4 regions of the Clostridium sulfidigenes genome follow, and region 1 is predicted to be linked to each of the others. Evidence: riboswitches for the same ligand, from Rfam matches in the RefSeq annotation. Region 1 holds a riboswitch; each other region holds the start of a gene.
What was found. A riboswitch is a leader RNA that binds a small molecule or an ion and turns the genes downstream of it on or off. The one in region 1 is predicted to bind thiamine pyrophosphate.
Positions count from the first base shown of each region.

Region 2: it holds a riboswitch for thiamine pyrophosphate, as region 1 does, so the genes downstream of both, thiS (sulfur carrier protein ThiS) here and thiT (energy-coupled thiamine transporter ThiT) in region 1, are expected to answer to the same signal.
Region 3: it holds a riboswitch for thiamine pyrophosphate, as region 1 does, so the genes downstream of both, thiE (thiamine phosphate synthase) here and thiT (energy-coupled thiamine transporter ThiT) in region 1, are expected to answer to the same signal.
Region 4: it holds a riboswitch for thiamine pyrophosphate, as region 1 does, so the genes downstream of both, thiC (phosphomethylpyrimidine synthase ThiC) here and thiT (energy-coupled thiamine transporter ThiT) in region 1, are expected to answer to the same signal.

Region 1 is NZ_JBQHQR010000011.1:75,917-83,814, reverse strand. It holds gene ACTNBA_RS13185 (resuscitation-promoting factor) at 1-455, shown strand, start outside; gene rnmV (ribonuclease M5) at 610-1,152, shown strand; gene rsmA (16S rRNA (adenine(1518)-N(6)/adenine(1519)-N(6))-dimethyltransferase RsmA) at 1,154-1,996, shown strand; gene ACTNBA_RS13170 (hypothetical protein) at 2,098-3,714, shown strand; gene ACTNBA_RS13165 (hypothetical protein) at 3,809-4,393, shown strand; gene ACTNBA_RS13160 (YhfM domain-containing protein) at 4,487-5,293, shown strand; gene thiT (energy-coupled thiamine transporter ThiT) at 5,368-6,012, opposite strand; TPP riboswitch at 6,124-6,219, opposite strand; gene ACTNBA_RS13150 (cold-shock protein) at 6,359-6,559, opposite strand; gene ACTNBA_RS13145 (C40 family peptidase) at 6,760-7,898, opposite strand, start outside.
Region 2 is NZ_JBQHQR010000019.1:24,428-32,325, forward strand. It holds gene ACTNBA_RS17215 (bifunctional metallophosphatase/5'-nucleotidase) at 1-35, shown strand, start outside; gene ACTNBA_RS17220 (cold-shock protein) at 242-451, shown strand; gene ACTNBA_RS17225 (3'-5' exonuclease) at 663-1,445, shown strand; gene ACTNBA_RS17230 (deoxyribonuclease IV) at 1,449-2,282, opposite strand; gene ACTNBA_RS17235 (thiamine phosphate synthase) at 2,442-3,032, opposite strand; gene thiH (2-iminoacetate synthase ThiH) at 3,017-4,120, opposite strand; gene ACTNBA_RS17245 (thiazole synthase) at 4,160-4,930, opposite strand; gene thiF (sulfur carrier protein ThiS adenylyltransferase ThiF) at 4,932-5,738, opposite strand; gene thiS (sulfur carrier protein ThiS) at 5,812-6,006, opposite strand; TPP riboswitch at 6,222-6,320, opposite strand; gene ACTNBA_RS17260 (hypothetical protein) at 6,466-6,615, shown strand; gene ACTNBA_RS17265 (LysR family transcriptional regulator) at 6,701-7,594, opposite strand; gene ACTNBA_RS17270 (coenzyme F420-0:L-glutamate ligase) at 7,715-7,898, shown strand, end outside.
Region 3 is NZ_JBQHQR010000019.1:10,758-18,655, forward strand. It holds gene opp4C (oligopeptide ABC transporter permease) at 1-578, opposite strand, end outside; gene ACTNBA_RS17165 (ABC transporter permease) at 593-1,576, opposite strand; gene ACTNBA_RS17170 (ABC transporter substrate-binding protein) at 1,654-3,381, opposite strand; gene thiD (bifunctional hydroxymethylpyrimidine kinase/phosphomethylpyrimidine kinase) at 3,893-4,672, opposite strand; gene thiE (thiamine phosphate synthase) at 4,755-5,396, opposite strand; TPP riboswitch at 5,469-5,577, opposite strand; gene ribH (6,7-dimethyl-8-ribityllumazine synthase) at 5,839-6,300, opposite strand; gene ACTNBA_RS17190 (bifunctional 3,4-dihydroxy-2-butanone-4-phosphate synthase/GTP cyclohydrolase II) at 6,355-7,557, opposite strand; gene ACTNBA_RS17195 (riboflavin synthase) at 7,585-7,898, opposite strand, start outside.
Region 4 is NZ_JBQHQR010000013.1:42,796-50,693, forward strand. It holds gene ACTNBA_RS14285 (Crp/Fnr family transcriptional regulator) at 1-624, shown strand, start outside; gene ACTNBA_RS14290 (tetratricopeptide repeat-containing diguanylate cyclase) at 845-2,548, shown strand; gene thiC (phosphomethylpyrimidine synthase ThiC) at 2,701-4,014, opposite strand; TPP riboswitch at 4,213-4,314, opposite strand; gene ACTNBA_RS14300 (hypothetical protein) at 4,558-4,965, shown strand; gene ACTNBA_RS14305 (threonine/serine exporter family protein) at 5,043-5,522, opposite strand; gene ACTNBA_RS14310 (threonine/serine exporter family protein) at 5,528-6,289, opposite strand; gene ACTNBA_RS14315 (ABC transporter ATP-binding protein) at 6,645-7,898, opposite strand, start outside.

The DNA.
Region 1 (7,898 bases):
GAACTATCACAACAGAGGTTGTGTATGAGAATGGTAAAGAGGTTAATAGAAGAGTTGTAAAAGAGGTTGTTAGTAAAAATCCTATAAACAAGATAATAGATATAGGAACCTTAGCTGTTGTAAGACCATCACGTGGTGGCAATGTAAAAGACTTTGCATATTCAAGTATGATATCTTGTGTATCAACTGCCTATACTTCCGATAGGGGAGATTCAGGTACTATAACAGCAACAGGTACAACTGTTAGACGTAATCCAAATGGATACAGCACTGTAGCTGTAGATCCAAGAGTAATTCCATTAGGAACAAAACTTTATATCGAAGGATATGGACTTGCCATTGCAGAAGATACAGGGGGAGCCATAGTAGGTAATAAGGTTGATGTGTATGTTAATAGCTATGATGAAGCTGTTAACTGGGGAAGAAGACAGGTTAACGTTTATATTTTAAAATAGGAGCATAGGCTCCTATTTTTTTATTTCAGATGCCTAAAATTAAATATGCTATGATATAATTACATTGAGAAATTTTAAAATACAAAGAAATAGATAATTTTTATATAAAAGTTACATAATATTTTATATAGCATAATGCAGGACGGAGGCTTTTATGATTAAGGAAGTAATAGTGGTAGAGGGACGAGATGATGTGACAGCTGTAAAAAGAGCTGTTGATGCTGAAGTAATATCAGTTAGTGGGTTTGGTATAAATAGTAAAGTTATTGAAAGAATAAAAGAGGCTAATAAGAGACAAGGGGTAATAGTTTTAACAGACCCTGATTTTGCTGGAGAAAAAATAAGAAGAATTATAGCTAAAAGAGTTCCTAATATTAAGCATGCTTATATAACTCAAAGTGAAGGAAGAAAAGGTGATAATATAGGAGTTGAAAATGCTTCACCAGAAACTATTATCAAGGCTTTAAATGGAGCAAAGTGTGAATTAAAAGAGCCTAGACATGAGTTTACTATACAAGATATGCACTATTTTAGATTAACAGTAGATAAAGATGCTAAAAAAAGAAGAGATGCTATTGGAAGAGAATTAGGAATAGGGTATAGTAATACAAATCAGCTATTAACTAGATTAAATAATTATGGTATATCTAAGGATGAGTTTGTAGAAGCTATGAAGAAGGTAGATAAGGAGATTTAGTATGGATAAATTAAATACAAAAGAACTAGTTGAAAAATATAATTTTAAGTTTACTAAAAGTTTAGGACAAAATTTTTTAACTGATTACACAGTGCTTGAGGATATTGTAGAGGGTGCAAATATAACTGAGAATGACTACGTAATAGAGATAGGTCCAGGTGTTGGAACTTTAACTAAGGAGTTACTTAAAAGGGCTAAAAGAGTTACTAGTATAGAGTTAGATTCTAGATTAATACCTATTTTGGAATCAGAGTTATCTAGTTATGAGAATTTTAGTTTAATAAATAAAGATGCTTTAAAGGTAAATTATAGAGAACTAATAGGTGAAGAAAAAAGTGTAAAGGTAGTAGCTAATTTGCCATATTATGTAACTACCCCTATAATAGCAAATCTTTTAAATGATAAATTAGATATAAAATCTATAACTATTATGATTCAAAAGGAAGTTGCAGAACGAATTAATGGAGAACCAAGCACTAAAGAATATGGAGCATTTACTCTACTTGCAAAGTATTATTGTGATACAAAAATTATCAGGAATGTACCTCCAAGTTGCTTTATTCCATCTCCTAAAGTAGATTCTATAGTTATTAGACTAGATAAATTAGATAAACCTAGAGTTGAAGTGAAGGATGAAAAACTTTTCTTTAATATAATAAGGCAATCTTTTAATATGAGAAGAAAAACCCTATGGAATAGTATGAAAGCTATAGGATTATCTAAGGAATTGCAAGAAAAGGCTTTTGAAGATGCAGGTATTAATCCAACTAGAAGAGGTGAAACTCTAACAATAGAAGAGTTTGCTACTTTAGCAAATAAGATATACGAGATTCGTCTTAAATAGACGAATCTTTTTTCTTATAAAAATAAATAAAGAATATCCTTCATTTTTTATATATAGTAGTCATATATTATAATGTATAAATAAAAATGGAGGTAAAGAGTATGCCGTCTAGAAAAAGCTATAATAGATTTTTTATAATATTACAAGAAGATCAAAAAGGATATGGACTAGATTCTAATAAAACACCTTCAGGCTACGCTAAGTTAGAGGTAAGAAATGATAAAGCAAAAGCCTCATATTATGCTCAAAATCTTAAAAAGCAAAAGGGCCCATACTTTATGATTTTAATAGTTCAAGGAAACAATGGTAATGAACTAATAAATCTTGGTCGAATCAATATAGATGATGGCGGAAAAGCTGATGTTAGCAATGAATTTAATGCTAATAATTTAGTAAATACAAACATAGGTATGGACAAGGTGCAAGGAGCAGCTATTGGTAAGATAAGTGCAGATAAAGTTATGCCTGTAATGGTAGGGTTTATTGGAGGAGAAGAGCTTAAAAACTGGCAGAGCTATCCTCTAGCTACCAGTGATAGCAATACTGTAAAAGAAAATAATAGTACAACTACACCAGTAAAAGAAACTTTAAAATCAGATAATGAAAATATGAATAGAGTAGTGCCTGAAATTCAAGATACAAATTTAGGGCAGCAAGAAAGTAATACTGGAATTATGCAAAATAACACCAATAATACACAGCAACAGACAGGAGTATCACAAAATACAGGAACTGATAATACACAGCAACAAACAGGAATGCCGCAAAATGTAGGAACTGATAATACAAACATTACTAATCCTCCATATGGTGGAATTATTCCTAATATACCTGGAAGTACTTCTATTCCTATGCCAAATACAAGTGCACCAGGAAGTACTTCTAATCCTACCCCTAATACCAATATACCTGGAATCGCTCCTACTCCTATCCCTAATATCAATATACCTGGAATCACCCCTACTCCAATGTCTAATATAAGAGGTGATGAAAATTATATAAGTGATGAAGTAGATATTATTGATGTTGAAGAAATTGAACCTTTGGTAAAGAATGATCTAATAAATGAACAATTAGAAAGTAATGATGAAGACTATATTGATGATGAGAATAGAATATTTGAAGAATATGAAAAAGAAATAGAAAGGTTAAAAGATTATAGGAAAAAACACTCTAAAAAGAAGAATAAATATGATGATTGTAAGGTGAAAAAATCATATGATTATGACGATATAGAAAAAAAATGTGAAGATTGCAAACCTGAGAAACATAAAAAAAGTGAATGGAATGATAAGGATTATCCAATGGGAACTATGGGTAAATTTTTTAAAGAAGTTATCTATGGTTTAGAAAAGATTGGTAGTAATGAGAATATTAAAAATTGTTTTTGGTACAAAGCTCATGTAAAAAAATTAGAGGATATGTATTGTGTTTATGATTACAATAAATATTCTGTGGTGTTCTATCCTATGATTTGCTATTATCCTTATATATCACGACATGGAAATTTCATGGTTGGATATAAATGTGATGATGAAGGTAATTTAAAATATATTATATATGCAATACCAGGAACAAGAGATTTGGCAGACCAACCATATGAAGGAAAGACTGGTTTCGTAACTTTCATGCCAGATGAAGATAATGATAAAACAGGTCATTGGTTAATGTATTATGATATAAAAGGAAATACTGTGGTTGTACCAGTTAAGAGATAAGATAATATATGAATTTAAAACTCCGAATTTTATTCGGAGTTTATTCTATTTTTTGAAAAAGGTACATAGTATATTAATAAAGGGAGGGTAACATATGAAATTAGTAGATGATAATATGAGAAAATTAGGATTAGCAATAATACTAGCAGGGCTTATGATAGTTATATTAGGAGTTGGAAAATATTTTGAAGAAAGTCTAAGAACAGCTACATTAACTCAGAATAGTATGGTTGAATTTAAGCAATATGATATTCTAGATGGTAAAATAAAATATAAGTTACCTAGTAGCTGGTTAACTACAATAAAAGAGAATAAAGATGATAAAATTGTATACTTAAATGAATTTGTTTCAGATGATGCTAATACTTATGGTTCTATAGAGCTTATAAGTAGCAGTGAAGGTGTTAAAGCAACAATAGATAAGTGCATAGCAGATGTAGAGGGTATGGGAATAAAAGACTATAAAAAAGAAAAAGTGAAGATAGATAATATAGAATTAGATTATATTAAGTATGATTTAAAAAGTAGTAAAGAAAATGTAAAAAGAACCTATGAATATTATGTTCCATACGATGATTATGTGGCTAGAATAACATTTATAATTAGTGATAAAAAAGCTAGAGAGAATACACAAGTGGTATTTGAAAATATAGTTAAAACTTTTTCCTTTGAAAAGTAAAAGAGTTATTTGATTTAATGTATAACAACTATTATAATAAAACATATGATAAAGAATGAAAAATTCTAAGAATTTTTCAAGTGGAGGGCAAAGGTGAGAAGAGTAAAGAGTAATTTCATAGTTATATTATTAATAATATCATCATTACTAATTTCCGCTTGTGGTATAAGGGGAAATAGTGATTTTAACTATATGCAAGAAAGGAACATTATGAAGGTTACAATTCAGAGTACTAGAGATAAAAGTTATAAGTTTACTGTTACTGACAAAGATGTAATAAATGATATATATAGTATACTTTCTAGTGCAAGTGTTGTTGAAGAAAAGTCAACCCTAGACCCAGACTATACTCTGGAGATATATGAGAGCCCAACAGAATTTAAGACCTTTAATTATGTAGCTGGACTTGACAAGAAGGATGGGGCAAATCTGTATAATGATGATAATAAGTATATTGTTTCTAAGAGGCTTGATAATGATATTATAAAAAACTTTGCAAATATAAGAAAACCTATCGACTTTGAGTATGTATATTATACTTCTATTTTAAGTTGTTTAGATAAGTACGTATCCGCTAATAAAGATGCAGGTAATGTTGGAGTTAATATATCTAGTGATAATATGGCTGCACGTTTTCAAATATCCACAGAGATTGAGGAATTTAAGAAGAAAATAAATAAACTTAAATCAGTAACATTCATGGATACCTCTGTTACTAGAGATGATTTTAATGTAGTTATGAATATAAAAACAGAAGGATATACATCTAAGAAATATAAAGGTATTGTTACCTTTGAAAAGACTGAAAATGCTTCCTCCACTAGCTATTATATAAGTAACGTTTATGATCGTGGAGAATGGAAGTTTAACATAAGTGATGAAAAACCGAAGGAATTCTAAAAGTAAAATAAATATAGTAATTAAAAGGATATAGCATGATGATTAAATGAACATCACGCTATATCCTTATTAAATTATTGTATAGAATTATTAGTATAAGGAGCTAATCGTTTTGTAAGACTATTTAAATTTATAACTGAGCATACAGCTAAGCAAATTATACAATCTATAAGAATATAAGTACCATTATATACTAGTGAATATACTGCTGGAGTTAAGTTGTAATCAGCAGCATAACTTCCCCAGAAAATTATTCCTGCAATGTAGTGGAATATAAATCTTGCAAAGAAAGCTACTATTATAGCTAAATACTTATTTTTCTTAAAAAATCCTGAAAGTCCAATTGCCATAAAAGGTAGAGTATAGTCAAAAAGAACTTGAATAGGGTGAAGAATATATGCAGGTCCTATAACAAAGTTTAGTATTCCATACACAAAGCCAGTGAATATTCCTATAGTAGGCCCATAAATCAAGGATATTAAAATTATAGGTAGCATACTAGCAAGAGTTGCGCTTCCACCTAAAGGAAATTCGAAAAATTTGAAAAACTGAAGAATTACCGACATAGCAACTGCTAAGGCTATATGAGCTGTTAATCTAGAAGTAAACTTGATATGTTTAACTTTTATAAACACACAAAATAGAATTAGGACACCAAATAAGGTGGCAATAGTTGTCCAACTAGCTAGAATATTTTTCATATTTTCTAAGATATTCATAAAGAGTCCTCCTTAAATTAAGTAGTGCTAAGGACTAATGTTGAAGCTGAAGTTATACTCTGCAAAAAAGCCATGTTCGTAAGAACACGGCTAAATAACTAAGCATTAACTTAAGCTTATTAATCGCTTCCCTACGCTAGCATTATCTAGGTCAGGTAAAGGGTAATGAAAAATCATTTCTCAGCCGAAGCACCCCTAGCACAATATATTATTTTATATTTTCATAATAGCATACATAGTTTTATAGTTCAATAGAGCCCTATATAAACCGAATAAAAATAGAGACTACGAATTTTAATCGTGTCTCTATAATGATGAATAATACATATTTCTTTAAAATATATATCTATATTTTTGTAACATTTGCTGCTTGAGGGCCTCTATCCCCACTAACTATTTCAAATTGAACCTTTTGTCCTTCATCAAGAACCTTATAGCCATCTCCCGTTACAGCAGAGAAATGTACAAATACATCTTCATGACCTTCCATAGATATAAATCCAAACCCTTTTTCACTATTAAACCATTTTACTGTTCCTACTTCCATATAATCTCCGTTAAGCAACTTAAATAGTTGCACCCTTTTCAACATACTCAGTTTTGCGGTGCTACTCCTGTTGGTCGTGTACTCTAGGGCATCAAATCTTAATATTATTAAGATAAGCACGGAATCTCCTTTCAAAATATTTGACCATATCTAATTTCTTAGATATTAATTATAGTGTTCTCAATTTAAAATTTTTTATACTATTTTATTATACGTTTAGCAATATAATATCTATTACTATAATAAGCAGAATTTAAGTTAGAAACTCTTACGCAGTCACCAGGTTTAGGAGCTTGTATAAATAAATCATTACCCTTATAGATTCCTACATGAGATATATCATTAGGATCATCATCATTAGTAGTAAAGAAGATTAAATCTCCAGGTTTTAAATCCTTACGATGAACAATAACACCTTGATGCACTTGATAGTATGTAGATCTTTCTAAGGAGATTCCTAGTTGCTTGTACACATATTGAGCAAGTCCAGAACAGTCAAAACCTACAGGGGTAAATCCACCCCAAAGGTATGGTACTCCAATGTATTCTTCAGCTTTAGCAACTATGTCTTCACCAGTACAGTTACTTTGTATAAGAGGAGTTTCCTTTACTATTGGATTTGATGATTGATTTTCATCAGATATGGTTACATAGTCACCGCTAATATATCCATTAGTAGTACCTACCTTAACATTATACCAACCATTAGTATAAGAAATAATAGGTAATTTACTACCATATCTTACTGTAGTTAGGATAGTATGGCTAGTGCCAGCCCCAGAACGGACATTTAAAGCATCTGCATTAACAATTGCAACCTTACCGTTTACAGTGTGAGAAGGTGGAATTTCTTTAGGTGGTATAACTTCACCTCTACTAGGATTCTTGTCAGTAGAACTACTATTCTTTGAAATAAATTCTGAACTTACAAAGGCTTTACCACCTTTGAATTTGATTTTGTGCCAACCGTTGCTGGTTGACAATATTTCAACCTTAGAATTTTTATATAGAGTTCCAACTATTTTAGAACTAGTATTTCCACTAGAACGAACATTTAGAGCATCTGCATTAACAATACCCGTAGATTTAACGGTACTATCAGTAGAAGAGTTACTATTGTTATTATTAGTACCGTTACCTGAGTTTGTATTAGTTGAAGAAGTATTAATGTATTCAGCACTAACAAAACCCGTAGTATTATTATATTTAATTTTGTGCCAACCATTACTAGTAGATATTATTTGGATTTTAGCATTTTTAGAAAGAGAACCAATAATTCTACTGTTAGTATTACCTGCAGAACGCACATTTAAGGCAGTAGCAGTAACAATTCCAGTTT
Region 2 (7,898 bases), on a different contig from region 1:
TGGATAAAAATCAATACCTAACAGTTATTAAATAGTTTTTCCTATGACTATCAGCTCTAATACTCCCACCTTCTTCAAAGTGGTAATAAAGAGCTACTACATCCCTGGATAACGATTTCTAACCTTAACAATTAATTTATTCATCTCTTTTTATTAAAATTTATTATTATTATGTTTAAAAATCATAGATTTTTCAAATACTACACTATAAGTTAATTTACTGTTTAAGGAGGAATAAATATTGTCTAGTATAACTGGTATTGTTAAATGGTATGATGAAGGAAAGGGTTATGGATTTATTTCTTGTAATGAGGGCAATGATGTATTTGTACATCATTCTCAAATAAAAGAAAAAGGAACTAATAAAGATTTACATGAAGGTGAAAGTGTAACTTTTGATATTACTGATGGAGCTAAAGGGCCCATGGCTGTGAATGTTCAAAAGCTATAACTTGAATTTAAAAGGTTATCTTAGGGTTAATTTATTTAATCTTAAGGTAACCTATTTTTATGCTTTTTAGATAATAAAAGCTATATAATTGCTACAAATTCTGTTATTATAGATAGTTGTACGGTATTGGTTACTCTATGTTTTTTAATAATTAATCAATACATAACCAATACTAAGATAATTGATTTTATATGTTAAAAGTGGTGATGTAATGAACTATATAATATTTGACTTAGAATTTAATCAAAAATATGAAGATAAAAAAGAACATTGTTTAGAAAAAAATCAATGTGTAGAAAAGAGCAATAATTTAAGTCTCCCCTTTGAAATTATTCAGATAGGAGCTTTAAAATTGAATGAAAATTTCGAAAAGATATCCACATTTAATTTTTTAATTAAGCCAACTATTCACACAACTCTACATCCTTATGTGGAAAACCTTACTAAAATAAGTAATAATGATATAAATTCTTCAGAAACCTTTCCTAATATTTACGATAAATTTACTAAATTTATTGGTGAAGAAGAAGCAGTTCTCTGTGTATGGGGGATAGTAGATATAAAAGAACTTTTACGAAATATAAAATTTCATAATATATCTACTACTTCTCTTCCACTTATATATATCGACGTGCAAAGCCATGCATCAAAATATTTTAATAGTAAAAAAGGTATAAAAATTGGGCTTAAAAATGCAATTGAGCTTTTGGATATACCCCTTCATGGTGATTTTCATGACGCGAGTAATGATGCTTATTATACAGCAGAAGTATTAAAGAAGATTTTCAATAAAAATATAAAGCCTTTATTATATACTAACCCTTCTAGGAGTACCTCTTCTGTTAAAGAAAAAGTTGATATGAATGGCGTATTTGATCAATTTAAAAAAATGTACAAGAGAAGTCTAACTAAAGAAGAAAAGTCTATGATAAGCCTTGCTTATAACATGGGTAGAACAAAACAATTTGTAATTATAAGGAAAGAAGACTCTTAGCTGCTAGCTAAGAGCCTTTCTTCTTAATATTTCTATTTCTTTGCCATATCCCTCAAGGTCATTTGGTGTTTCAAGGAAAAATGGTAAGTTGCATAATTTAGGATGATTAATAATATTAGTAATGGCTTCAATTCCTAAAGAACCTTCACCAATTTTTTCATGTCTGTCCTTATGGCTTTCAAAAGGATTTTTGCTATCATTTAAATGAATTGCCTTTAATTTTTCTAAGCCTATTAATCTATCAAACTCTTCTAAAACTCCATCTAAATTATTAACTATATCATATCCTGCATCATATACGTGACAGGTATCAAGACACACTCCCATATGATCCTTTAGCTCTACTCTATTAATAATTTCAGCTATTTCTTCAAAATTTCTCCCTACTTCTGTCCCCTTACCTGCCATGGTTTCTAATAACACAGTAGTAGTCTGCTGCGGCTTAATAACTGCATTAAGCATATCTACAATATAATTAATTCCAACTTCTACGCCTTGTTTAACATGACTACCTGGGTGAAAATTATATAAATTATTAGGTAAGTACTCCATTCTTAATAAATCATCTGTCATCATTTCTAATGCAAATTTTCTAGTGTTTTCATCTGCTGAACAAGCATTCAATGTGTAAGGTGCATGAGCCAATATAGTACTAAATTTATTTTCTTCCATTATTCTTAAAAGGGCAGCAACATCTTTTTCATCTATAGCCTTTGCCTTTCCACCCCTAGGATTTCTAGTAAAAAATTGAAAGGTATTAGCTCCTATTGAAAGTGCTTCCTTTCCCATATTTTCAAAACCCTTGGTTGTAGATAAGTGACATCCTATATTTAACATTTTCATTACCTCCATCTTCTATTATTGCAAAACTTCTAATTTTGTATTCTATTTCTATATCCCTTGTAATTTAAATTTCAATAATCTAACTTTAATACAATGATACTATAATAGAAGATATATTTGCAATGGATAATTTTTATTATTTAGAAATAACTATTAGTATTTTAAGATTCTAACTAGATCATATACGTCTTCACAATAAAAAAATGTAGACATTAATGCTACTCCATCAGCTCCTGCTTCTATAACCTTGGAAGCATTTTCTGTTGAAATTCCACCTAAAGCTATGATAGGACAAGTAACTACTTTCTTTAATTCTTGAATAAATTCAACGCCCTTAGGCTTTAATCCTTCTTTACACTTGGTAGAAAATATATGAGATGCTAGTATATAGCTACACCCCTTTTTATCTGCCCTTATACCTTCTTCTAAAGAATGTACAGAAACTCCTACATTAAATTTCTTTTTATTATCTAAATTCATAAAATCTTTAAAAGATAGATGAACAGTTCTTTCCTTTACTTTTTTATAAATTTTCATATTAGAATTTATTATTATCTCAGTACTTCCAATTACTAGCTCCTTTATTTTATAATAAAGTCTTTCTAATTCTTCATCATCTAAATCTTTTTCTCTTAATATTATTCTATCCACACCAGCCAGTGAAGCTTCTTGCAGGGTTTTAAAATATTTTTCTTCACTAACTAAATGCCTATTTGTTATTAGGTAAATCAAATTCTTTCCCAATCCTTAAATATTGGTTGAAACCCTGCTTCTATTATCATTTCTTTTATTTCTTCTACTGAACCTTCATCATTTATGGAAAATTGTGATGTACCTTTAGTTTTTAATGCATGACCTCCAACCTCTGTAGACACACCTGCACTCATCTTGGTGATTCCTAAAGGTATAAGGTTTTTTCTCATTTTATGATCTTCTCGTGTAGAAACATTTATTCCACTTTGCTGTGCAAAGATTTTATAAGCTAACATAACTTGTACCATTTTTTTATCTTCCACTGGATTTAACTCCTTTAATCCTCCCTCACAAGGTCTGATTCTTGGAGGTGAATAAGTCACTTCTACATGGGGATATTTCTTTCTAATATACTCTCCATGAAGAGCTGTGAAAAAGGCATCTCTTCTAAAATCACCTAGTCCAAGAAGAGCTCCTATACTTATACTTCTCATTCCAGCTCTTGCTCCTCTTTCTGGAGTATCTAATCTAAATTTATAATTCTTTTTAGGTCCTGATAAATGAACTCTATCATAAATTTCTTCATCATAGGTTTCTTGGTATACAGTAAGACCTTCTGCTCCCACTTCTACAGTTTTTTTATAATCCTCTTCACTTAAAGGCTGTACCTCTAAGGTTATAGATGGAAAGTATTCTTTCATTACTTTTATAGCATCTACTATATACCTAGTTGGGGAATGAATTTGACTTTCTCCTGTTAATAGAATAATGTGCTTAAATCCTTGTTTAGCAACTGCTTCTGATTCTGATTTTATTTCCTCCAAAGTTAGCTTTTTTCTACTTATAGAATTTTCAAGATTATATCCACAATAAGAGCATTTATTAACACAATAATTTGAAATATAAATTGGAGTATATAATAAAATAGTTCTTCCAAAGTGTCTTAACGATAATTCCCTTGCCTTTACTGCCATATCTTCTAATACTTTTTCTGCTACTGGTGATAATAAATTAAGCAAGTCCTCATAATTTGGATTTTTTTCATTAATACTTCTCTCTACATCTTCTACTTTTACCCTACTCCAATATCTATTAAAGTCAAAATCCTTAAATTTTTCTATGGTACTATAAAAACTCATTTTTTCATCTCCTCAAATTTTCCGTTAGTGTAAAGTTTTTTACTCTCCTAAAAATCCTGTGAGTGGTGAAGATGCATTTCCACTTTTAGAAACAGTCCCAAATTTTGATAAATAAGCAAGTCGTCCACCTTCTACCGCCATACTAAAGGCTTTTGCCATATTAGCTGGATTTTTTGAAGAAGCTATAGCTGTATTAACAAGACATGCCGCTGCTCCCATTTCCATAGCTTCCATTGCTTGTGATGGCTTTCCTATTCCAGCATCAACTATAATTGGAATATCTAGTTCATCTATCATTATTTCAATAAGTTCCTTAGTTCTTATACCTCTATTACTTCCTATAGGTGCTCCTAAAGGCATAACCGCCGATGCTCCCGCTTCTATTAATCTTCTCCCTGCATATAAATCTGGACACATATATGGGAGTACTGTAAATCCTTCTTTAGCTAATATTTCTGTAGCTTTTATAGTTTCTTCATTATCCGGAAGCAGATACTTTGAATCCGATATAACCTCAATTTTTATCCAGTTACCACATCCCATAGCTTTGGCAATTCTTGCAATCCTAACTGCCTCTTCTGCATTAGTTGCCCCTGATGTATTGGGCAATAAAATAACATCCTTAGGTATATTAGATAAAATATCTTCTTCCTTATTATCTAAATCTATCCTTCTTAAGGCCAAGGTAATAACCTGTGAATTACTTTCACTCAAGACTTCCTTTATAAGTTTATTAGACGGATACTTACCTGTACCTACAAATAATCTATTTTTTAATTCTACTCCACCTATTTTTAACATATCTTCCATTTTAACTTTCCCCTTCTTTCAACATAATTCTAAGTGCCATATTTGCCATATGATTTGCACATATTGCTACTCTTGGTGCCATGAGTCCAGATCCTTCTTTAGCTTCATTTACTCCATCTCCACAAATATAAAACCTATCGTTTATCTTTTTAGTTTGTATATCATTAGAAGAATAAAAACCTGCCATACCTGATGATGCTATAAGGACTGATTCCTTAACTTTAGTTAATATCTCATTACACAACATTGCTTTATAATTTGCACTATCAAAAGCTTCTAACACAATATCTACATCTTCAAATAATTCTTTTATATTCCCCTTCTCTATTTTCTCAATTTTTTCATTTATCTCTATAAATGGATTTATGTCTAAGAGTTGTTTTTTTAAAGCAATAACCTTATATTCTCCTATATCTCTTATTAAGTATTGCTGTCTATTTAAATTTGATGGTTCTACCACATCAAAATCTATTATTCTTATAAATCCCACTCCTAACCGTGCTAAGGATATAGCAATATTGGACCCAAGGCCTCCTACACCTGCAATGGCTACTCTTGCCTTTGATACTTTTTCATGTACCCCTGGTGTATGCCTTGCCATCATAACACCTCTAAGTTCACTTTTACTTGGAACTTGTCCTCTCTTTATAAAAACAATGTTGTCACCCTCCTTTAATATCTTATCTTTAACTAAAGGAAATCCATTTAGTATCACCACATCACAACTAGGATTAAGCCTATCCTTTAAACGAAGACATGTTTCACCCTTATTAACTTCTTCTATGTTTTCATTAACTTTAATTTTAATTTTCTCATTCAAACAAATCCACCACTCTACATCTTTCTGTAAAAGTCTTTTCAAATATATTTATAATTTCTCTTTAGCCTCCCCCTACAAAAGATATAACTTCTATAATATCCTCCTCTTTTAAATATATTTCCCAATAATTTTCTCTTGGTACTATTTCTTTATTTAATTCCACTACTACCTTTTCTTCATTAACATCTAACTTACTTAGCAAACTGCTTATAGTAGTTATTCCATTCATATCTACACTTTTTCCATTAACCTTCATATTTTCACCTTCTTTCAATACCTATGTACATTAACTAACTTATTTTTACAAATAAAAAACACCTAACAAATGCTAGGTGTTGAAAATCTCAATAACTCATATAACAATATCTTCTTATTTAAGTTTAGATATTAATAATTAAAATTATATCTTTACTTAAGCTTTTATAAAAATACTAATTTTGCATAAGCAAGACTTTTATTTTATATAAAAATAAGATTTATTATTTGCTTCCCTCCGATGGTACTAACCATATCAGGTTCTTAGAGTTAGGACTTTCCTTCTCAGCCAAATTGGCACCCCTAGCTATCTATTAAATTATATTTATTATAACATTGCGGATTTACAAATTCAACTATACCATTCAATAAATACCTAATTGCGCTCCTATATATATGAATAGTTTTTTATAATAATCACAAAATAAGGTTGAACGAAATGTTGAAGGAGGTTAAATTTATGAAATTAGAAGATAACCCTGAGCTACGTGAAAAAGCTAAACAAATGCTTATAGATGGAGAATCCTATGATAAAATTATGGACGTAACTCATTTAAGATTAAAAGATGTAAAAAGAATTGAAAGAGAAGAAGTAAGTAGTCATTTTTAGTTAATACAAAATACCCTGTAAAGTAATCCTCTATTTTGTGTGTTAAGCTTTCAGGGTATATTCTATTTTTGTATATGTTTTTGTCCTATATGTCTGTTTTATGCTCTAGTATTTCAATAAATTTTGTAGTTGCGGGAGAAAGGGACACACTCTTTAAAAAACATAGCCCTATACTTCTTTTAGGTATTTCTTCTTTTAATTTCACTTTATATACTGTTCCCTTTTCTAAATATTCTTTTGAAAATTCTTTAATAACACAGGCTATTCCTAAGTTTGCCCTTGCGAATTCTAATAATAAATCATAAGATCCTAATTCGATTTCAGCAGTAATTTTAATTCCTTTAGATAACATATATTTTTCTATGTATTGCCTTGATATAGATTTAGATTCTAATAATATTAATGGTAATTTTGTTATTTCTTCGAGGCTAATGGGTCTAGAGCAACGGTTCTTGTACTTATTTCCACAGACAAATATATCATGAATATCCATACATTCTCTAAGTTCCAGTGCGGAATCTTCAATAGGAAAATTACAAATTGCAATATCTATTTCCCCTGACTTTACACTAGCACAAAGCTCTAAGGTTGTGGCATTTATTATTTTAAACTTAATATTGGGATATTCCTTGTGAAATTGTTCTAAATAGGGTAATAAAAAATATCTTGATATGGTATCTCCTACACCTATTTTTAAATCTCCTATCATCATATTTTTAATTTTTAAAAGTTTATCTTCTCCAACATGTATCAAATTCATGGCAGAGCTAGCATATTCAAATAAAATTCGCCCCTCATTTGTAAGTATAACCCCTTTAGAAGTTCTTGTGAAAAGCCTTATATCTAGTTCTCTTTCTAATTGCATAATAGATTGACTTACTGCGGGTTGAGTCATGTATAACTCTTTAGCAGCTCTTGAAAAACTTTCATGCTTTCCAACCATACAAAACACCTTATATAAATCTAATTTACTTATCATATAAGCACTCCTTATATCTACTATTTAATCTATTTATTTTACTTATACCACTAAAATGGTGTATATTACAAGTGTAGGTTTTAAAAATTAATGTAATTTTACATAAAGGAGATGTTATAATTGGAAAGAGTCGTTGGAACTGTTGTTAGAGGACTTCGTTGCCCAATCATAAACAAAGGAGATAACATTGAAGAAATCGTTGTAGATAGCGTGCTAACTGCTGCTAAAGTTGAAGGTTTCTCAATTAATGATAAAGATGTAGTTACTGTAACTGAATCTGTAGTTGCTCGTGCACAAGGAAACT
Region 3 (7,898 bases), on a different contig from region 1:
TGTTCTCTAAGAGATAAAATTTGTCCCCTAACCATTCTAGCAAGACCTGGCCAAGATATTATGGCAAGAATAAACATAACCACATACATCTTCTGGGTACTACTTACCCTCCACATCAATGCAAAGGACAAGGATATCATTAATGGCATAAATGGAAGTGAGCTAACTACTTCTGTAAAACGCATAAGAATGTTATCTACCCATCCACCATAGTATCCTGCAATTCCACCTATAGTAGCACCAATGAGTACGGTTATACCTGCAGTGACAACTCCAATAAACATAGATATCCTTCCACCATAAAATACTCTCATAAGTACATCTCTACCCTGTTCATCAGTTCCAAGCCAATGCTTTGCTGATGGCGGTTTAACTTTATTAACAAGTTCAAACTCATTTAAATTATAAGGTGATATTATAGGAACTAATATTACTAGTAAAACTATAATCCCAAATACTATACCACCTGCAAGAGCTATTTTATTCTTTCTAAATCGCTCCCATGCAACCCTCCATGGTCCCATAGCTTGAAGGTCTTGTTTCTTTTTTTCAGCCTTAGCCTTTTTTACTTCTAACATAATAAACTAACCTCCTATTCTACTTTTACTCTAGGATCTACCAATGCATAGGACATATCTGATACCAGATTTCCTAAAACCATTAGGACTGCATAGAATGTATTAGCTGCCATTACAACCCAAATATCTCTGCCCATAACTGATGTATATAGTATATTTCCAATTCCTGGCCAAAGAAGTACTGTTTCTAATAATATTGCTCCTCCAAAGAGAGATGGAATATACATTCCTACAAGAGTTACTATTGGTATTAATGCATTTCTAAAGGCATGACGATAAATAACTACCTTCTCTTTTAATCCTTTAGAACGTGCTGTTCTAATATAATCTTGATTAATTACTTCAATAACACTATTTCTAACGTATCTTATAAGTCCAGCCAGACTTAAAATAGTTAAAATTATTACTGGTAAAATCATATGTTTAGCTACGTCTATTACTTCAGCCATGAAGCTATCATAACCAACAGCTGCCATTACTGGAGTTCTCATACCATTAAGTGGTATTGCTCCATTACTCGGTACTGCTATAAAGAAAATCATAAGTAGTGCAAAGAAAAATGAAGGCATTCCTACTCCAACTAAAGAAAACACAGTCCAAAAATTATCAAATACTCCATATTTCTTTACTGCAGATTTTATTCCTACTGGAATTGCAATTGCAAAGGCCAATACCATAGATACTATATTTAATATAAATGTATTCCAAATGTAATCTCCTATAACATCACTTACAGGTTTTCTAAATTTTAATGAAGAACCAAAATCTCCTTTTAAAGTTCTTCCCAACCAATTAAAATATTGTGTAACAGGTCCTTTATCTAATCCTAATTGCTCTCTAATCATTTGTTGCTGCTCTGGAGTAGTCTTAGAACCTTGTCCTAAATATGCACTAACTGGATCTCCAGGCATTAGTTGTAATAATATAAATAATATTATTGTTATTATTAGCATAACTGGGATTAAATTGAGTAATCTTTTGCCTAAAAACTTTAACATTTCATCACCCCTAAACTTATTTTAATAACGCCCTGCAATTTTATACAGGGCGCCAATAGCCTATATGAAATTTAAAATTATTCTTCTATATAAGCATGTCTTAATGCTTTTACCCAATCACAGAATGGGCTTGTTTCTAGGCCTTTTATTTTCTTGTTATACATGTCAAAATAAGTATTTGCATATACAGGAACTATAGGTGCATCCTCATTAAGGATTTTAGCTATTTTATTATAATAAGGTTTTGCTTCTTCCTTATCTACAATACTCTTAGCTTCATCTAACAACTTGTCAACTTCTGGATTACTATATCTAGCTGTATTATCTTTACCAGTACCAATATAATCTGAGTGAATTTCAGAATATAAGCTATCTGGATCTGGGGTAGTTATAGATGTTGCCATGAAGTATATACTCCATTTATCTACGTTTTCATCAGAGTTATAGATAACGTAATCTAATAATGTATTAAACTCAAGATATGCTATATTAAGTTTAATTTTTAAACCTTCGCCCCAGTCTCTTTGCCACATTGGAATAAGAGTGTTTAAAATATCGTGTTCTGGCATAGCAGCTACATTAAGCTCCATAACCTTTCCATCCTTTTCACGGTATCCACTTGAACCAACCTTCCAGCCTGCTTCGTCTAATAAAGACTTAGCTTTTTCTAAATCAAAGTCATACTCTGTCATTTCACTAACTAATTTATCATCAATACCCCAAGAAACTTGAGAGAATGGGTGATATTGAACTGATGCAAGTACATCTCCAGTTGCCTCATCTTTATAATAGCTATTTACAAATTCTTTAATATTAAAGCCATAATATAATGCTTGACGTACTTTTTTATCAGCTGTTGGACCTGATTCACAGTTAAATTTAGTGTAACCATATCCACTTCTATCATAACTATTGAAAGTCATAAAATCCTTAGACTTAGCTTCATTTATTTTCTCTGGTTCAATAACTCCTGGAAGTAAATCTACCTCTTGAGATGTCAATTCAACTATATCAGTAGTTTGATCAACAAATTTACATACTATATTTTCAATATAATATCCTTCACCATAATAGTTTGGATTTCTTTTTAGAGATACAAATTCTTTTTCCTGGAATTTCTCTAAAGTATATGGACCTGAGCCAATTGGTTTTGTTGTTATAGCTTCTATAGATGATGTATCTCCAACCTTCCAATTTGCACCATAATAATGTTCTGGCATGATTGCCATATTACAGTTAGCAAGATTTGTTCTTAGTGGCTCAGCAAAACTAAATTTAACTGTATACTCATCTACAGCAACTACCCCTTTGAACTCTTCAGTCTTACCCTTTGAATATTCCTTATATCCAGCTAAATCTTTAACAACAGATCCATATCTACCAGTATAAGATTTGTCTGATAAAAATTGATAAGTGAAAACAACGTCATCTGCTGTTACCTTTTCACCATCAGAGAAAGTCATATCCTTCTTCAATTTGAAGGTTATTTCCTTGGCATCGTCTGAAAATTCCCAACTTTCAGCTGCTGATGGTTGATATTCTCCATTAACATCCATTGTAATAAGTGAATCAAATATCATGTCAATTATAGTAGCATCATAGGCAGATGAATAATATCCTGGGTTAAAGTTACCAGACGCCTCTGTTATTCCAGCAACTAAAGTACCCCCAATTTTCTTCTCTGCTTCTTCAGTTTTTGGTGTATCCTTTGATGTGTCTTCTTTTTTCTCTTTATCACCACATCCAACTAATGAAAAAGCTAAAATACTTGACAACATCAAGGCCATTAATTTTCTTTTCTTCAAAATCTATTCCCCCTTAAAATAATTAAGTTATAAATAAATACAAAAATATATTTTAAAAATATATACTTGTATAAATTCCTATCCCCCATAGTTAATACAATTTTAAATTTGATTTAGCTTTTAATTAAGCTGATTATTGCATTTTTATGTCATGTATTTAATTTCATATATTGTATGTTTATTACTATTAAATATATATATTACAGTTTTGTAAATTCATTATCCTAATAATACATATATTTTTTACTTTTGTAAATACCTTTTTGGAAATTTTCAGAATTTTCTTTATATTGTTTAGGATTTAAAAATATTCGGTATTCTAATATTTCGTTAAATACAATACTTTCATAATATTATATATATGGAATTTACATACAGTATTTTCATCTTCGTAAAAAAATAAGAGACTGTTTTTTTAAACAGTCTCTACCTTTACATATTATTCATATATTAAAACTTTATATTTATTGTAAATTAGCTGAAACAACTTAATAAGTATACATTACTACTATTACAAATTCCAACAGTGATTTAGAGGTCCATTACCTTTTCCAATATTTAAATTATCCCTTAAAGCACCGGTTATATATTTTTTTGCCCTTAAAATGCTTTCATCTATGCCGTAACCTGCTGCTAAATTACAAGCTATGGAAGATGATAAGGTGCAACCTGTTCCATGGGTATTTGAATTATCTATTTTCTCTTCATAATACCAAGTTATTTTCCCATTTTTATATAATAAATCGTCAGCACAATTTTCCAAGTGACCTCCTTTAATAAGAATTTTTCCTTTATACTCCTTTGAAATTTTTTCTGCTGCTTTTATCATATTTTCTTTACTTAAAATTTTAAATCCACAAATACATTCTGCTTCAGGAATATTAGGAGTAATCACATCAGCTATAGGTAAAAGTTTTGTAATCAACGCTTCCATGGCATCCTCTGAAAGAAGTCTACTTCCACTGGTAGATATCATAACTGGATCAACTACAATATTTTTAGCCTTATATTCTAATAATCTTTCAACAATCTCTTGAATAATCTCCTTAGAGGATACCATTCCTATCTTAATGGCATCTGGGAAAATATCTTTCATAATGCAATGGATTTCTTTATTTAAGAACTCTCTTGATATATTTAAAACCTCATAAACTCCAGTGGTATTTTGTGCTGTTAAAGCTGTTATAGCACTCATTGCATACATTTTATGGGCTACGATAGTTTTTATATCTGCTTGTATTCCAGCTCCTCCACTGCAATCCGATCCTGCTATTGTAAGTATCTTTTTCATTATAAATCAATCCCCTCTATCAATGTATATATTATATAAAGTATTTTCCATCTAAAATACACACCTATTTCCCATGTCTAATCTATTGAGTTAGCATACATTCAGTTAACTCTAACATTTGTTTTGTTGCTAATAGCACATCTTCTTTAGAAAATATTGAAGACACTAAAGCAACTCCATGTATTCCTAAGCCTTTTAGGTTCATAATATTATTCTCATCTATACCTCCAATAGCCACCACTGGTATAGTTACAGATTTGCATATATTTTTAATGGTTTCAAAGGTTATTACTCTAGTATCTAATTTAGTTGAAGTTGAAAAAGCTGCTCCAACTCCAATATAACTTGCCCCATCTTTTTCTGCTTTAATAGCTTGTTCCACAGTTTTTGCTGTAACTCCTAAAATTTTATCTTTACCTATCAGCTTTTTCACTTCTGCTGCATCCATATCACTTTGACCTATATGAACCCCAGATGCATCAATACTTATAGCTATTTCCACATTATCATTAATAATTAAAGGAATATTATATTTATCTGTAATCTTCTTTATCTCTTTTCCTTCCTTTAGAAATTCATCATAGGATAAATTTTTTTCTCTTAGTTGAATTAATGTAGCTCCTCCTTGTAAAGTTTTTTCGATTTCTTCAGTAAATAATTTTCCATCTAACCAACTTCTATCCGTTACTACATATAACTTCATTTGACTTTTACTTATACTCATTTCATACACTTCCTTAACAGAATTTTGTAGAATCTAAAAAAATATGGGACATACCAAATAGTATGTCCCATTAATATTTTTAATGTAATTCCCTACGTTGGCATTATCCAAATCAGGTTATAGGTCGAAGCTACTTTTTGCTTCCTCTCAGCCTGTTATACAAGCTCCCTAAATATTTAATTTCTTAAAGCATAGCATTGATTACATCTTTTGTCAATTTTCTCTGCTTTCTGTGTAATTTAATTACACCCTTTAGACGAGAAATCATCTGAACCCCGCATGAATAAAACAACTATTTAAATAGTTAAATATTTAAATAGTTATATATATAACTATTTCCCTATAAAAATATATAGCTATTTATATATTTTTATAGGGAATTTTATCATATACTGACTATTAAATTAAAAATTTTATTATATTTTCATAATCAAACTTTTAATTAGAAACTTTTTAATAAATTTGCCATTTCTATAGCTGTTACTGCTGCATCGTAGCCCTTATTACCTGCTTTAGTTCCGGCTCTTTCTATAGCCTGTTCTATAGTGTCCGTTGTTAAAACTCCAAAAATAACTGGTTTCTCTGTACTAAGAGATACTGATGCTATTCCTTTTGAAGCTTCAGCACAAACGTAATCGAAATGTGGTGTAGAGCCCTTAATAACTGCTCCAAGACATATAATTGCATCATAATTTTCATTTTTAGCCATTTTTTTTGCTACAAGTGGTAATTCAAAAGCTCCTGGCACCCATGCCACTTCAATATTATCTTCTTCTACTCCATGTCTTTTAAGTCCATCAATGGCTCCACCTAAAAGTTTAGATACAATAAACTCATTAAATCTTCCTACTACTATCCCAACTCTTAATCCTTGCGCAACTAAATTTCCTTCAAATATTTTCATCATTATTCCTCCTAGATTATATTATAATTTATACTAAATCATTGATTTAGAGTATTACTGGTAACTAAGTATGTGGTCCATTTTATTTTGTTTAGTTTTTAAATAAAATTCATTATCTTTATTGTAATTGATTTGGATTGGGACTCTCTCTACCACCTCAATATCATATCCATCTAATCCTTTAATTTTCTTGGGATTATTAGTCATAAGTCTAAGTTTTTTAGCTCCTAACTCTCTAAGAATTTGAGCTCCTATTCCATAATCTCTAAGGTCTGCTGGAAATCCAAGTTTAATATTTGCCTCTACTGTATCATATCCATGGTCTTGTAAATCGTAGGCCTTTAATTTATTTATAAGTCCTATGCCTCTTCCCTCTTGTCGCATATATAAAAGTATCCCGCAACCTTCTTCTTCAATTCTCCTTAAAGCTTCTGCCAATTGCTCTCCACAATCACATCTATTAGATCCAAGGACGTCTCCTGTTAAGCATTCAGAATGAAGTCTTGTTAGAATTGGTTTATTCTCATCAATTTCTCCTTTAACTAATGCCACATGATGTTCTCCATTCAATTTATTAATAAAACCATACATTTTAAAATTACCGTATTTTGTAGGCATATCTACTACTGCTGCCATTTCCACTAATACTTCTGTCTTTCTTCTATATCTTACTAAATCTGCTATAGTTATTACTTTAATATTATGTAGTTTACCGAATTCTAAAAGTTCCTCAGTTCTAGCCATAGTTCCATCTTCACTCATAATTTCACAAATTACTCCTGCTGGCTTTAAGCCTGCCATTTTGGCTAAATCCACTGCTGCCTCAGTATGTCCTACTCTTTTTAATACACCTCCATCTCTAGCTTGTAGAGGAAATATATGCCCTGGTCTTCTAAAGTCTTTTCCTATGCTATCTTCATCTAAAATCTTCTGAATAGTTAAAGCTCTCTCGTAGGCAGATATTCCTGTAGTTGTACTAATATGATCTACGGATACTGTAAATGCAGTTTCATGATTATCTGTATTTTTTTCAACCATGGGCTCAATTTTTAAATCTCTAAGTCTTTCTCCCTCCAATGGCATACATATAAGACCTCTCCCAAACTTAGCCATAAAATTTATAGCTTCTGGAGTAACCTTTTCAGCAGCCATTAATAAATCTCCCTCATTTTCTCTATCGGGATCATCAATAACTATAACCATCTTCCCTTCTTTAATATCCTTAATTGCTTCTTCAATCGTGTAAAATTCTGACATGTTTAACCCTCCCTATTTTATTTAATCTTATAAGAATCCATTTTCTTTAAGAAAGTCTTCATTAATGGAATCTTTTTTTTCTATTTTTTTATCACTTTGAAATGTTAAAAGTTTTTCTACATATTTACCTATAACATCACATTCAAGATTTACAGTATCTTCAATGGTTTTAGATAATAATATAGTTTCTTTTCCAGTATGTGGAATTATAGATACTTTAAATACCTTATTATCTACATAGGCCACAGTAAGACTTATTCCATCAATGGCAATAGAACCTTTTTCAACTATATACTGTAAAATGTTTTCCTTAGCCCCTATGGTAACCCATATTGCATTAT
Region 4 (7,898 bases), on a different contig from region 1:
CTTGAAGAACTTGCTCCTTTAGGAATTATAAAACATTATAAAAAAAATGAGCATATAGATTACTTTCCTGGTGGTAAACTCTCAATAGTTACTGAAGGAAAAGTGAAGGTTTGTATCTATACTAAAAATGGTCTTGAAAAAATTTTATTTTTTTTAATACCAGGAGAAATATATGGGGAAGAAAGTTTATTTCAGCACTCTCATATAGGCATTACTCCAGTTACATTAGAAGATACTTCAATCTCATTTATTGATAATGAAACTTTATATAATTATTTAAATGATAACCCTAAAAATTATGAGTATTTTCTTCAAAGTATATTAAGAAAATATCAAATTTCTTTATTTCAGATGGGAGACCTTTTAAAGAGATCACCAAGAGCTCAAATTTGCTCTGCTCTTTGTAGAATTGTTGCTCAAACTATAAATAATTATTCTGAAACTAATGATCCAATTGAATTAAGTCTCCCGCTTACCCATGAAGGATTAGGAAATTTAATCGGTTGCTCTAGAGTTACCGTTACTAGAGTTCTTAACGAGTTAAAATCCCAAGGAATATTAGCAAGCACATCTAAAAAAATAGTTATTCTAGATTTTGAAAGATTAAAAAAATATTGTGATTAATAACAAGTAAATTAAATATAACATATAATTACTTTTTGTGTTTATATTACTTAAAATCTCTAAGTAATTTTTATATATCATATAATTTTATATTATTTTTCATCTAATTTTATGTTATTATATTATTGTAACCATAAGGTTAAAAATGCATTGGTTACTCAGTTATAAGTTTAAATTCAAATTATAATTAAACTATTCTAAGAAAAGTAGGTTGTTTAGTATGGATAATAACTCAAAAGAACTTTTTAAACTTATTGATGATGGAAAAACTATTGTACATAGCGATCCTAGAAAAGCTTATGAAATAACAAAAGAAGCATATAAATTAGCTGAATCGTTTAATAATAAATCTGCAATGGGCTATTGCTTTATTAATTTTGCCTTAATTTACAGATCACTATCAAACTTTGCCAATTGGGTAGAATATGGTCATCATGCTCTAGATATATTTATGGAATTAAATGAAGAGGAAGGCATTGTTGTAGCTTTAAATCTTTTAAGTTGCGCATATTTTCACGTCGGACTTTATGAGGATTCTTTAATAAATTGTCTTAGAGTTCTAGATTTGTGTATTGATGATAAACATAGTTTTATTCACACCTGTTCCCTTAATAATATGGCAGAGATTCACAGGATAACTACCCAATATAATAAAGCCTTGAAATATTATGAGAAAGCTTTAGCTAAAGCTAAAAAGTTTAATTATACTTCACTCTCTGCATCTATTTTATTTAATATAGGACAAGTTCTTCTAGAGAAGAATAATTACCATAAAGCTTTAAAAATATTTTTTGAAAGCTATGATATAGCAATTAAATTTAATAACTTTATACTTCTAGGTGAAATAGAAAATAATATTGGTTTCATTCACTTTAAAAATAAAGAGTTTGATAAAGCCATGGGATACTATAATAAATCCTTAGAACACTTAGAAACCATTAGCAACAAATTCTATATCATAGATTTATACTTTAACATTGGTTTTTTAAAGCTTTCTACTTCTTCTGATGATGCTATAGAATATTTAAATAAAGCTATACATTGTGCTGAGGAACTTAATTCCAAACATAAGCTTAGCAAAATACATTTGCAGCTTTCTAAATACTACGAATCATTAGGAGATTTTAAAACAGCCTTAGAATATTACAGGCAGTACCACCTTTCAGAAGAAGAAGTTTCTTCATCTACCATGAAATCTAAACTAGAAATTATAAGAATTCAATGTAATCATGCTATAGAAGCTGAAGAATTAGAACAAATTAAAATAATAAATCAAAAACTAGAAATGGAAATAGAATCCCAAAATAAAAGGCTACAATATATGAAAAATGAGAATAAGAATTTACGGTTTAAAGCATTGAAAGATTCTCTTACTAAAATTTCAAATAGACATGCCATTGACCAAATGTTTAGTAGACTATGGAAATATTCTAAACTCAATAAAAATAATATGGTTTTATTTATGATAGATGTGGATAACTTTAAATTATATAATGATTATTGGGGTCATATGCATGGTGATAAATGTCTTGCTAGTATTGCTCAATGTTTAAAAGACATTTCTACCTCCCGTCACGATTTTTGTGGTAGATACGGTGGAGAAGAATTTATATATCTTGCTGAGGATTTAACCTATGATGAAGCTATTTACCTAGGTAATCTAATAAGTTGTAAAGTTAAGGACTTAAAAATAAAATCTACTCATGATAATGAGAGTTCTGTAATTACTGTTAGTATTGGTGGGGTCTATGGAAACCTTTCCTCTCTTAGATCAACTGACTATATGATTGAAATTGCAGACAAACAATTATATATCTCTAAAGAATCTGGAAGAGATAAAGTTACGTTAATAAATACCTTAGAAGATGAATTAATGCTAAATTCAATAAATTCAGTGAACTTAGTAACTGCAGATATATATTAATAATTTAAACTTTAAAACAGTTATTCCTTTATTATTAATTATATTATTCAAGTTATTAAACATAAAAGTATATAAAGAAGGACACTCTTAAAATTACTAAGCTTAAACTACCAATAAAAGCTTAATTTTTAATAGTGTCCTTTTATTAATTATTAATCATCTTCTCTTAAAAGGTTAATATCTTTTCCACTAAGAATCTTGTTCATATTTCTCATAGAACACATTTTACCACACATAGTGCAACTATCTTCATGATGAGGTGTAGATTCTTTTCTATATTTTCTTGGCTTTTCTTCATCTAAAGCTAAGGTAAACATCTTCTCCCAATCAAGTTCCTGTCTTGCCTTACTCATTTCATTATCCCACTGCGATGCACCTTTAATTCCTTTAGCAATATCCGCTGCATGAGCTGCAATTTTTACTGCTACTATACCTTCCTTCATATCATCTAGGTTTGGAAGTCTTAAATGTTCTGCTGGAGTTACATAACATAAAAAGTCTGCTCCATAACTTGCTGCAATAGCTCCACCAATGGCAGAAGTTATATGATCATAACCTGGAGCTACATCCGTAACTAAAGGTCCTAAAACATAAAATGGTGCTCCGTGACAAAGTCTTTTTTGAAGTAACATATTAGCTTCTATTTCATTTATAGCCATGTGCCCTGGACCTTCAATTATAACTTGTACATTTCTCTCCCAAGCTCTTTTTGTAAGCTCACCTAATACCATAAGCTCCTTAATTTGTGAAGCATCTGTGGCATCAGCTATCGAACCTGGTCTACATGCGTCTCCTAAACTTAAAGTTAAATCATATTTTTCACATATATCTAATAATCTATCAAAATACTCATAGAATGGATTTTCTCTCTGATTTAATTCCATCCAAGCAAACAAAAGAGATCCTCCCCTTGAAACTATATTAGTAATCCTCTTATTTCTTTTAAAAGTATTTATAGTTTCCCTGTTTAGTCCTGCATGGATAGTTACAAAATCTACTCCATCCTGTGCATGCTTTTCTACTACTTTAAAGAATTCATCTACAGAGATATCCTTTAGTTCCTTATCATAAAAGCCAACTACATCATACATTGGTACTGTTCCAATCATCGCTGTAGACATTTCTACTAACTTTTCTCTAAACTTCGCAGTTTTTCCATAATTAGAAAGGTCCATAATAGCCTCTGCTTTCATATCTAAAGCAACTTTTACCTTTTCCATTTCTTTATCTATGTCATCACAATCTTTGGATATACCTAAATTTACATTTATTTTAGTTTTAAGACCTTGTCCTACTCCCTGTGGTACAAGAGATTTATGATTTTTATTAGCAGGTATAGCTACCTTCCCTTCCGCTACTAAAGCCCTTAACTCTTGAATATCCATATTCTCTGACTTAGCTACAATCTCCATCTCTCTTGTTACAATGCCCTTCCTAGCGGCATCCATTTGTGTTGTAAAATTCATACTTTCTTCCTCCCTAAGTACAATAATTATTTAATTTAATAATTTAGCGCCTTTCTTTAGGAGAAAATAATTGCTTACATATTTTTTTACAAACCTTTATTAATTCTTATCTAAAAAAATAAAGGCTTACACAAGGTAAGCCTTTAGATGAATTCATAAAATAAATATTTATAAACATTTTTATAAATAAGCTATTATTAAAATCTTTTAAAGCTTTCCTTCGATGGCATTATCCACATCAGGTTCAAGGGTTAAAGCAATTATTGCTTCTCTCAGCATTAGGCACCCCTAGCTAAATAATTATTAAATTAACTTCATTATAACATAAAAACTATAATTTTCAAATTCACTTTTAATTTATTATTATCCACATTTTTAATGGAAAATTTTTAATAACATATTTTTTCTTTCTAAGGATAAACTAAAGTCGAGTTTTCTTAAACCTTTTATTTTTCAATAGCTTATCCTTATTCTTGTTATTCTCATCAAATATACTCATACTTAAGAATTTAAGTAAATACTTTAAAAGGACGGTGTATTACAATGAAAAAATCTTTAATTATACTAACATTAGTTGGTGCCATCATGACTTCTTCTACTGTAGCCTTTGGATATGATAATATATCAATGGATTCTAATAGTGAAAAAATGACTACTATAGAGACTCCATCAGAAAAATCTAAGGATGAAAAACCCACTGAGGAAAAGAAACCAACTATGATTGAGGAAGAAGAAAAGACAAAAAAACCTGATGAAAAGAAGCAAACTATAAGTGAGTCTAAGCCTGAGAATGAAAAAGCTCCTAAAGAAGATGAAAAGAAACCAACTCTAAACGAAACTGATGAGAAAAAACAAAATACAAAGACTCCTGGAAAACATATGAGAAAACCAGAGTGTGATAATAAGTGTAACCCTGAAAATAACAAGGAAAACGAAAAGAAGGCTCAATAATTAAGTATAAATTTAAACTTAATTTAAATATAGGCTATGTTTTAACAACAGTTTAAAACATAGCCTAATATTTTATTTTATGCTGCTTTCTTTGTTTCTATATCTCTTTGAATTTTGCTAAAAAATTTATAAGTAGTTGAAGATAACATCATTCCAAAGGCAATAGCTCCACCTACTATAATAGTTTTCATTGCACTGCTATAAGCAAGGTCATAATTTTGAGCTACTATATATAATACTGTGTTATAGGCCATAACTCCTGGTACTAACGGGAATATTCCTGGTATTGAAAACTGCATACTTGGAGCCTTTAACCTTCTTGCCATTACTTCACTATAAACTCCTACTACAAATGCCCCCATGAAAGTAGCAATAATTACACTTCCTCCATAGTTGAACACTATTAAATAGCTTATCCATGCAAGAGTTCCTGAAATCCCAGCCCAAACTAATTTTTTTCTATCTATATTAAATAATATGGCCGGAAATACACTTCCAAAAAACGCTAAAACAATTTGTCTAATCATAACATAGCCTCTACTTTCACTTAAATATATTATATCTAAAAGATTCCTAGAAAATTTCTAAAGGCTAATGCAGTACCAATTCCTGAACCAATTGCTGTAATTATTAAAACTGCCTCACCTACCTTTGAAATTCCTGATGTAAAATCACCATAAATTATATCTTTTATTCCATTAGTAAGGGCTACACCAGGTAATAGTACCATAATAGACCCTAGTATAATCTTGTCCTTGTTCACTATAGTTATAATATTTTCAAATAAAATACTTATACTAGCTATAAGAAATCCTGAGAAAAAGAAGATAAAAAATTGGAAAAATCCTACGTTGGATACCTTATCTACCATATAATATATTATCATACCAATAATCGCAGATATAAAGGCTGCAAAAATTGTTCCGTTGAAAAATAATGAATAAATAAAACAAGTCATTCCACCAGCTAACACTCTAATAGGTAATTTAAAAGTAGGCGTTTTTCTTATATCTTCTAGTCTTTCCATTGCTTCCTCATAGGAAATCTTCTCTGACTCGATGCTTCGAGAAAAACTATTTACTAGCTCTATGCTATATAAATCAACACTCTTGCTTCTAACCTTTTTTAGTGATGTAACCTTTTCTTGATCCTCATCTAAAATAGATATAAAAATTCCTTTTCCTGTAGTTATGCATTCACTTTTATAATTATATGCTTTACATATCCTTTCAATAGTTTCCTCTACTCTATAGGATTCTGATCCATTACTAATAAGTAGTTCGCCTGCTGAAAGAGCTATATCTAAAACCTGTTTTGCTTTCATGATAAATCTCCTTCTAATATTCCATATATTTAATAAACATGAATTTTATTCAGTTTACTATAATTATTTTTTAGCATATTTAATATTACACATTTATTAATGGTAATTATATCATCTTTTTCATATTTGTCTATTAATTATTTATATATTAAATGAACTTATATTTATTATATATTTAACTAATTACTTTATTATTATTTCCTAAATACTAGGTTATACTTATCTCTAAAATAAAAAGAACTAACTCAAATTAATTTACTTAATTTAAGCTAGTTCTTAAAAACTATGTCAATAAACTTCAGATGGAAAAAACTCTATCCTAGTCAAAAAACTCTATTTACTTTTTATTTAGTTATTAAACTACATCTTCTTTAATGTCTTCAAATTGACTATTATATAAGTTTGCATAGAAGCCATTAGCTGCAAGTAACTCATTATGATTTCCTTGTTCTACTATATCTCCATCTTTCATTACAAGGATTAAATCTGCATCCCTTATAGTAGATAATCTATGAGCAATTACAAAACTAGTTCTACCCTTCATCAAATTATCCATTGCCTTTTGTATTAAAACCTCAGTACGAGTATCTACAGAACTAGTGGCTTCATCTAAAATTAGAATCTTAGGATCCGCAAGAATTGCACGAGCTATAGTAAGTAATTGCTTTTGACCTGCAGACACGTTATTAGCTTCTTCATTTAAAATCATATCATATCCATCAGGTAAAGTTTTTACAAAGTGATCCACATTAGCAGCCTTAGCTGCAGCAATAACTTCTTCATCATTGGCATTTAATCTACCATATCTGATATTTTCCTTAATAGAGCCATTAAATAACCAAGTATCTTGAAGTACCATACCAAATATACTACGTAAATCTTGACGGTTGAAATCTTGAATATTATGACCATCTATTAAGATAGCTCCACTATTCACATCGTAAAATCTCATAAGCAATTTAACCATGGTAGTTTTTCCTGCTCCAGTAGGTCCAACTATAGCAACCTTCTGTCCTGGTTTTACATGTGCTGAAAAATCATTGATAATAATCTTATCTTCTTTATACCCAAAGTGAACATTTTCAAAGTTTACTTCACCTTGAATTTCTTCTCCCTCATCTTCTGACAATAACAGATTTTTTATTTTAACAGGGTTTTCTGCAAATTGCACTTCCTCTTCTTCTGCTAAGAATTCAAAAACTCTTTCTGCAGCCGCTGCTGTAGATTGCATTAGATTTGCTATCTGAGCTGACTGAGCTATTGGTTGATTAAAAGATCTTACATATTGAATGAAGGATTGAATATCTCCAACTTCAATAGTTTTCTTAATAGCCAGCCATCCACCTAAAATAGATACTACTACATAGCCTATGTTTCCTACAAAGGTCATAATAGGCATCATCATTCCAGATAAAAATTGAGACTTCCAAGCCGAGTCGTATAATTTATCATTTAACTTATTAAATTCTCTAATTGCCTCTTCTTCTCCATTAAAGGCCTTAACTATATTATGCCCTCCATAAACCTCTTCTACTTGCCCATTAACATTTCCTAAATATTTCTGTTGATTTCTAAAGTGTTTTTGAGATTTCTTAACTACTACCGATAT